DNA from 2 places in the Enterobacter sp. FW301-JW81 genome. Region 1 is predicted to be linked to the other one. Evidence: predicted binding sites of a transcription regulator. Region 1 holds the regulator's gene; the other holds the start of a gene.
What was found. Region 1 encodes Fur, which represses iron uptake genes when iron is present. Its sites were predicted from a motif close to ATAATAATGAGAACNACTATCAA; they were not measured.
Positions count from the first base shown of each region.

Region 2: a site for Fur is predicted at 1,572-1,594, ahead of sufA (Fe-S cluster assembly scaffold SufA). Genes of this name have one in related genera too.

Region 1 is NZ_JBYTBA010000005.1:416,107-419,796, reverse strand. It holds gene ybfF (esterase) at 1-145, shown strand, start outside; gene ybfE (LexA regulated protein) at 274-561, shown strand; gene fldA (flavodoxin FldA) at 717-1,247, shown strand; gene fur (ferric iron uptake transcriptional regulator) at 1,538-1,984, shown strand; gene chiQ (ChiQ/YbfN family lipoprotein) at 2,092-2,421, opposite strand; gene chiP (chitoporin ChiP) at 2,469-3,690, opposite strand, start outside.
Region 2 is NZ_JBYTBA010000001.1:592,875-596,564, reverse strand. It holds gene sufB (Fe-S cluster assembly protein SufB) at 1-1,155, opposite strand, end outside; gene sufA (Fe-S cluster assembly scaffold SufA) at 1,164-1,532, opposite strand; gene AC3WOK_RS02820 (MerR family transcriptional regulator) at 1,846-2,574, opposite strand; gene AC3WOK_RS02815 (diguanylate phosphodiesterase) at 2,763-3,690, opposite strand, start outside.

The DNA.
Region 1 (3,690 bases):
CGACGCGTACCGCGACACCTTGCTGGCACAATTCCCGCAGGCGCGCGCCCACGTGATTGCCGGGGCCGGACACTGGGTTCACGCAGAAAAACCTGACGCCGTGCTGCGCGCCATTCGCCGCTATCTCGCTGATACTGCGAATTGATTAAAAAGAGAGCGACTGGAAGGCTGCGGGCTTCCAGTCGTTGGCGTGCCGTTTTTGGTGATGTATGATGGCGCGCTTATCGCCCGGGCATTAGCAGGGCGGCGTGTTTCCCCCGAAGTCTCAGAATCATGGCCAAAGAACAAACGGACCGTACGACACTAGATCTGTTCGCGAATGAACGTCGACCGGGACGACCCAAGACGAATCCGCTTTCGCGCGATGAACAGCTGCGTATCAATAAACGCAACCAGCTTAAACGCGATAAAAATCGTGGGCTTAAGCGTGTCGAACTGAAGCTTAACGCCGACGCCGTCGATGCGCTTAACGAGCTGGCTGACGCGCGAAATATCAGCCGCAGCGAGCTCATTGAAGAGATGTTGATCGCCCAGCTTGAGACGTTACGCAGCCAGGCATAAGTCTGAAAATCCCCTTTATCGCCCTTTTCATGTAGCACGGAGTGCAGTCCTGCGCGATAGCTGTTTCCGCAGGGTTGCCAGTTCTGCTATTATTGCCCTTATCCGTGGCCGAATTGCGCCACCATACTATTAAGTTTCAAGAGGTTATTTTACTCATGGCAATCATCGGCATTTTCTTTGGCAGTGATACCGGCAATACCGAAAATATCGCAAAAAACATTCAAAAACAGCTCGGTAAAGACGTTGCTGATGTGCATGACATCGCCAAGAGCAGCAAAGAAGATCTCGAAGGCTATGACATTCTTCTGCTGGGTATTCCAACGTGGTACTACGGTGAAGCCCAGTGCGACTGGGATGATTTCTTCCCGACGCTGGAAGAAGTCGACTTCAACGGTAAGCTGGTCGCCCTGTTTGGCTGCGGCGATCAGGAAGACTACGCCGAGTACTTCTGTGACGCGCTGGGGACTATCCGCGACATCATTGAGCCGAATGGCGCAGTGATCGTTGGCCACTGGCCAACTGCCGGTTACCACTTCGAAGCGTCTAAAGGCCTGGCCGATGACGATCATTTCGTGGGTCTGGCCATTGACGAAGACCGCCAGCCAGAGCTGACGGCAGAGCGCGTTGAGAAATGGGTTAAGCAGATCCGTGAGGAACTGCACCTGGACGATATTCTTAACGCCTGATTTTTATCGCGGCGCAGCGGCGGCTGCGCCCGTGCTCCAGGTCAAACCGATTAAATTAATCGCTACAATCTTTTAACTTTTTCGCCCAGACCTGTACAATGTCTCCCTGATAAACGTGGTTTTCCATTGAGCAAGTTTGTTGGTGATACCACGTTTTTATAAGCATATTTTGCCTGAGACTTGCAGTTTTCATTTAGCCATGGCAGTTCTATAATGAGACGCATTATCCCGGGTGCATTTTCTGTCACTTCCTACAGAAGTGAATCGTTTAGCAACAGGACAGATTCCGCATGACTGACAACAATACCGCATTAAAGAAGGCTGGCCTGAAAGTTACGCTTCCTCGGTTAAAAATCCTCGAAGTGCTTCAGGGTCCAGACAATCACCATGTCAGTGCGGAAGACCTCTATAAACGTCTTATCGACATGGGTGAAGAGATTGGGCTGGCTACCGTCTATCGCGTGCTGAACCAGTTTGATGACGCGGGCATTGTTACCCGTCATAATTTCGAAGGTGGTAAATCTGTTTTCGAACTGACCCAGCAGCAGCACCACGATCACCTGATCTGCCTCGATTGCGGCAAGGTCATTGAATTTAGCGATGATTCCATTGAATCACGCCAGCGTGAAATCGCCGCGCGTCATGGCATCCGCCTGACCAACCACAGCCTGTACCTTTACGGTCACTGCGCTGAAGGCGACTGCCGCGAAGATGACCACGCGCACGACGCAAAATAATCAGTCTTCATACTCTGAGCCAGCCGCAAGGTTGGCTTTTTTTTCGCCTGTTTTCAGGTATAAAAAAGCCCGGTAAGCATAGCGCCACCGGGCATGGTAACAGCAGGTTAGTTACTGTTATTGCTGCGGATCTCTTTCCAGATCTGGTCGCAACGCTTCGCCACTTCCTGATCGTTACCGGTTTTACGCGCCTGGATACAGGCCTGGTAATCCATCACGCGAACATTTTCCTGCGTTGCGAACTGCTCATGCGCCTTCTCTTTTTTCAGCACATTCAACACGCTCTGGCAGGCCTGAATTTTCTCCGGCGAGCCTTCAGCGGTATTGATGCACGCGCTATAGGCCTCCTTCAGCCGGGAATCTTCTTTAGGCGCCTGGCTCTGAGAACACGCCACCAGCCCCGACGCCAGCAGCGCGACAATTACGATTTTTTTCATCATGTGCAGTCTCCGGTCCGGCGGGCGCTAACCCGCCGGACGATTCATCAGAAGATGGTGAACGGTGCGATAACCATGAATTTCACGTCACGTTCATCCTGGAAGATGTTGCCGTAACCGCCCGCATAGCTCGGGATATCGGAGTGGTTGTCATACTGGGTGAAGTGCAGTTTGAACATCGTGCCTTTCGCGCGGCCATCCTGCAGGGTATAGATAGCATCCAGGCTGTAGGAGGACTCTTTCAGGCGATAGTTTGGATCGTAATAGGCGTCCGGTGTTGCCATATCGGCAGGTTTTGCATCCCAGGCGTAAGCGTAAGAGGCACCCACGGCCCAGCCAGGCAGATTCCAGTTTTTGAGGTCATACATTGCGCCGAAGAAGACCGCTTTCTCGCCGTCGGCGTTGAAGTCGGAACGGTTATCCCACCAGATATCAAGACGGCCGTTGGACGATGCATAGGTCGGGGTCATACGCTGCAGGAAGTACCCCTGCTGCCCTTCCGCCTTCACCCACGTGCCTTCCAGGCGCAAATCAACCTGACCGACCTTGTAGCCAAAGGTCAACGCCTGCAACCACGCGGTACCGTCATAAATATCATTGACGCCACCGTTGCTGACCTTGTCGCGCGTGCCGTAGAACTGGTAGCTGGTGCTCAGCGGGCTACCCGCAACATCAAACTTATAGCTGGCCTTGGCAAAATACTGATCGACATAACCTTGCGCCTGGCCAAATGCGGCTTCGAGAACCAGATCGTTTTTGAAGTCGTATTTCGCACCCAGCGAGTGCAGATAATCTACTTTGGTTTTCTTATCGTTCTGGTAGAACTTGTCCATTTCGATGTGCCATGGTGCTTTATACTCGTTGGTCCACATATAAGAGAAGCTCAACGCACCCGCATCACCGTAGTCAAAGTTCGCCCCGGCTTCTGCCCCCTGATAGGTACCCGGCATAAAGCTCCAGTGCGGTGCTAACAGCGTCTGGCCGGTTGGCTGAATATAGCCACCGCGCGCCCATACCGGGCCGTATTTAAATTTCGCTGCGGCCTTATAAAGGCTGATTCCGCTCTTATCCCCGGACCAGTCTTCTTTATAAGCTTTGTTGCTGGAGGAGAAGGCAATTTCGTTCGGGTGGCCGCTGTCGCCGTTTTCCGCCATTTCGATTGCGGTGAACGCAGCAATATCCAGACCGAACATATCCGCGGCATAACCCGACTGGAAGTCCAGGTTGGCGTTCCAGGTGGAGTGAGAAAGGTTAGTTTTGTATTTGTCT
Region 2 (3,690 bases), on a different contig from region 1:
GTTCTGGCTGTGCCCGGCAGAGATGCCTTTCGAGATGATGGTCGATTTGGTGTTTTTACCAATGTGGATCATCTTGGTGCCGGTATCCGCCTGCTGATGGCCGCTGGTGAGCGCCACCGAGTAGAACTCACCGATGGAGTTATCCCCACGCAGAATGCAGCTCGGGTATTTCCAGGTGATGGCAGAGCCGGTTTCTGACTGGGTCCACGACATCTTGCTGTTTTCACCTTCGCACAGCGCGCGCTTGGTGACGAAGTTCAGGATGCCTCCGGTATTGCCGTCGCCGGGGAACCAGTTTTGCACCGTCGAGTACTTCACCTCGGCATCTTTATGGATGATGACCTCCACCACCGCCGCGTGCAGCTGATAGCTGTCGCGCACCGGGGCGGAACACCCTTCGATGTAGCTAACGTAGCTGCCTTCGTCCGCCACCAGAATCGTGCGCTCGAACTGACCGGTTTTTTCCGCATTGATGCGGAAATAGGTCGAGAGCTCCATCGGGCAACGTACCCCTTTCGGCACGTAGATAAAGGTGCCGTCTGAGGCCACCGCCGCGTTGAGCGCCGCAAAGAAGTTGTCGTTAGAGGGCACCACGGTCCCGATGTATTTTTTCACCAGTTCCGGATGATCGTGAATGGCTTCGCCGAAGGAGCAGAAAATGATCCCCTGCTCGGCCAGCTTTTCGCGGTAGGTGGTCGCCACCGAGACGGAGTCAAAAATGGCGTCCACCGCCACCTCTTTCCCCTCACGCACCGGCACGCCCAGCTGGTTAAAGGCCTCTTCCACCTCTTTGCTGAGGAAGCTGTTTTCCGCGCCGGTTTGCTGCACCGCGCCGGGCTGCGAGGCGCAGGTGTCATCACAGCTGCCGCAGGAGGGCGCGGAGTAGTAGCTGTAGTCCTGATAGTTCAGCTTGTCATAATGCGCTTTCAGCCAGTGTGGCTCTTCCATCTCCAGCCAGGCGCGGAAGGCGCTCAGGCGAAACTCCAGCATCCACTCGGGTTCATTTCGTTTCGCCGAGATCGCCCGAACGACATCTTCGTTGATGCCTTTCGCCAGCTCGTCCGTCTGCAGCTGGGTGAAGAACCCCTCTTTATAGTTGAGGTGCCCACCGCTCCAGGTATTTACTTCACTCGTTGCTTCAGTATTACGAGACATAGTACCGCCTATACCCCAAAGCTTTCGCCGCAGCCGCATTCGCTCTGGGCTTTCGGGTTATGAAATTTGAATAACTGGTTTAAGCCTTCGCGGACGTAGTCCACTTCGGTGCCGTCGATAAACGGCATGGCCTGCAGCGCGACGTACAATTTTGCGCCGTCCGTTTCGAATACCAGGTCATCCTTCTCGGGTTCGATGACGGTGTCGAGCACGTAACCGAAGCCTGCGCAACCGGTCTGTTTGACACCTAAACGCACGCCGAGGATCTCGGGCTTTTTCGCCACCAGCTCGTGAATATGCGCCGCCGCCGCCGGCGTGAGTGTTAAGCCGCGCCAGGCAAAATCGGCAGGATTAAAGGTTTCTGAATGCAGTTCCATAGGTCCACCTCATCTGATAAGCCATCAGGGCATAACACCATGTTAGTGATAACGATTATCACTTCAACCCTCTGACAGCAGGGGCATTCGGCTAAACCGCCCTTTTTGGCTACTTTTATTAAGCATAGACCCTGTAGGAAGATGCAGGCAGGATGGATTTATTTGTTCAATATATTGATTAATAATGCATTTCGTCACGGCATTTATGACGGAGAGGAGAAAAATAAAATATGCATCGGAAATGCCTATTTTTGAGATAGCTTTAGTGAGGAACGGGACAAAAACAAAAAAAGGCCCTCAAGGCCTCTCACGATCAGTGATGAAATGAGACAGCAAAGCCCTGCTCACGCCAGTGGTCTAGCTGTTCCTGCTGGCGAGGCGTTGGCGATTTTCCCGTCCAGACGAAGATTTTTTGCCCGGGGAAAAGCTCGGGACGCGGTGAGTCAATCGGTTCAGCCAGCACGTCAATATGCCAGCCCTTCTGCGATAAGCGCGCGGCCTCGAGCCAAAGATGGGTACGGTCATCGCATTCCCAGCCAATAAGGAGAGCGTCCTGACCGGCTTTCTTGCGGGATTCCGCCAGACTCGCAATCGCGAATTCGATCAGCACGCCGTCAAACAGGCTCGCCATGTGACGCACGGTGTTTTGATCCTGATTCATTCGCTGACGGACAGGAGAGATAATATTGTCAATCAGCGGATCCATCGCGTGATCGCGGCGGAACTCGCCTATTTTGGCGCGCAGCTTTGCCGGGCTGGCGTAGCGCAAAACGGTCATCATCTCTTCCTGGAACGAGACCCAGTTGCCCTGCGTCAACACTTCCTTGTTTTCCAGCAAGGCTTTCACTTTTCCGACCGAAACGCCGCTTTTCATCAGGCGTTTGATCTCTTCAATGCGCAGGATATCTTCATCGTCGAACTGACGATGACCCCCTTCGCTGCGCTGCGGCTTCAACAATCCATAACGGCGCTGCCAGGCACGCAGCGTAACGGGGTTGATACCGCATCGTTCGGCCACTTCGCCGATACTGTAATAGGCCATTAACTCCCTCACGCTCAGAACTTCCATACCTAACTGCACCAACCTTATCAGATTGTACACACCATTTGTATAACTAAGACCGCATTTTGCTCAGGTGAATGAGCTGCTTCTCCCCCTCACCTGTTAATACATTGTTGTATAAAATTTGCAGTTCGTACAGTTAACTCTGCCCGATGTGTACAGCTTTATCAGAAATCTAATTTCTTCTCTGGCCACGCAATAGCCGGAATACCGCCGTGTCGGGGGCTGGCAAAAAGATGTCCCTGGAACTGGGAAATTCCCGCGGACTCCAGCCACATCCACTCTTCTGCCTTCTCAACGCCCACCGCGCAGAACTGGATCTCGAGCGAGGAACAGCATTTGATAATCGCCTGAATGATGGCCTGTCGGGGGCCGCTTTTGTGCACGTTAGCGACCAGATCGCGATTAATCTTAATTCTGTCCGGCTGGAACTGAGCCAGCAGCTGAAGCCCCGCAAATCCGGCGCCAAAGTGATCGATCGTCACGCTGAGGCCCGCACTTTTGAGCTGCCTGACCGAATCGGTGAATTCATCAAAACGGGAAATGGCTTCGCTTTCGGTAAACTCCACCACAATTTGCTCGGGCACAAACCCGTTTGCTTCAATTGCGGTGAGCAGGAAATCCACGGCATTGGGAATGTTAACCAGCGTCATGGGCAGCAGGTTAAGGGATAACGTCTGGTCCTGTAACCCCAGCGCGCTGGCCATGGAAAGCGCTACCTGCTTGCTCTGCAAATCAGATGCATATACCTCGTCACGCGGGCGGTTAGCGAAATAGACGCCAGGCGAGCCGCCGTCAGGGGTGCGGATAAGCGCCTCCCAGGAGACCACCTGCTGCATAAACGGATCGACAATCGGCTGGAACGCAAAGCTGCAGTCCGCTCCTTTCGCGACCACCTCAGGCTGTGCGGACAAACGCGTTTCTTCGGGAACGAAATCCCATGAATCCGCCGGCGGCAGTTCAAAATAGTTTGCTTTTTCAGTGGCTTCGACAAAGGTACGGAAAAACTGCAGCGGACGGTCGTTATACGTCAGCTGGTAACGCGTCGTTCCTTTGTTTAGCACCTGCTGCAGCACCTCATCCCTGTCGAAGTGG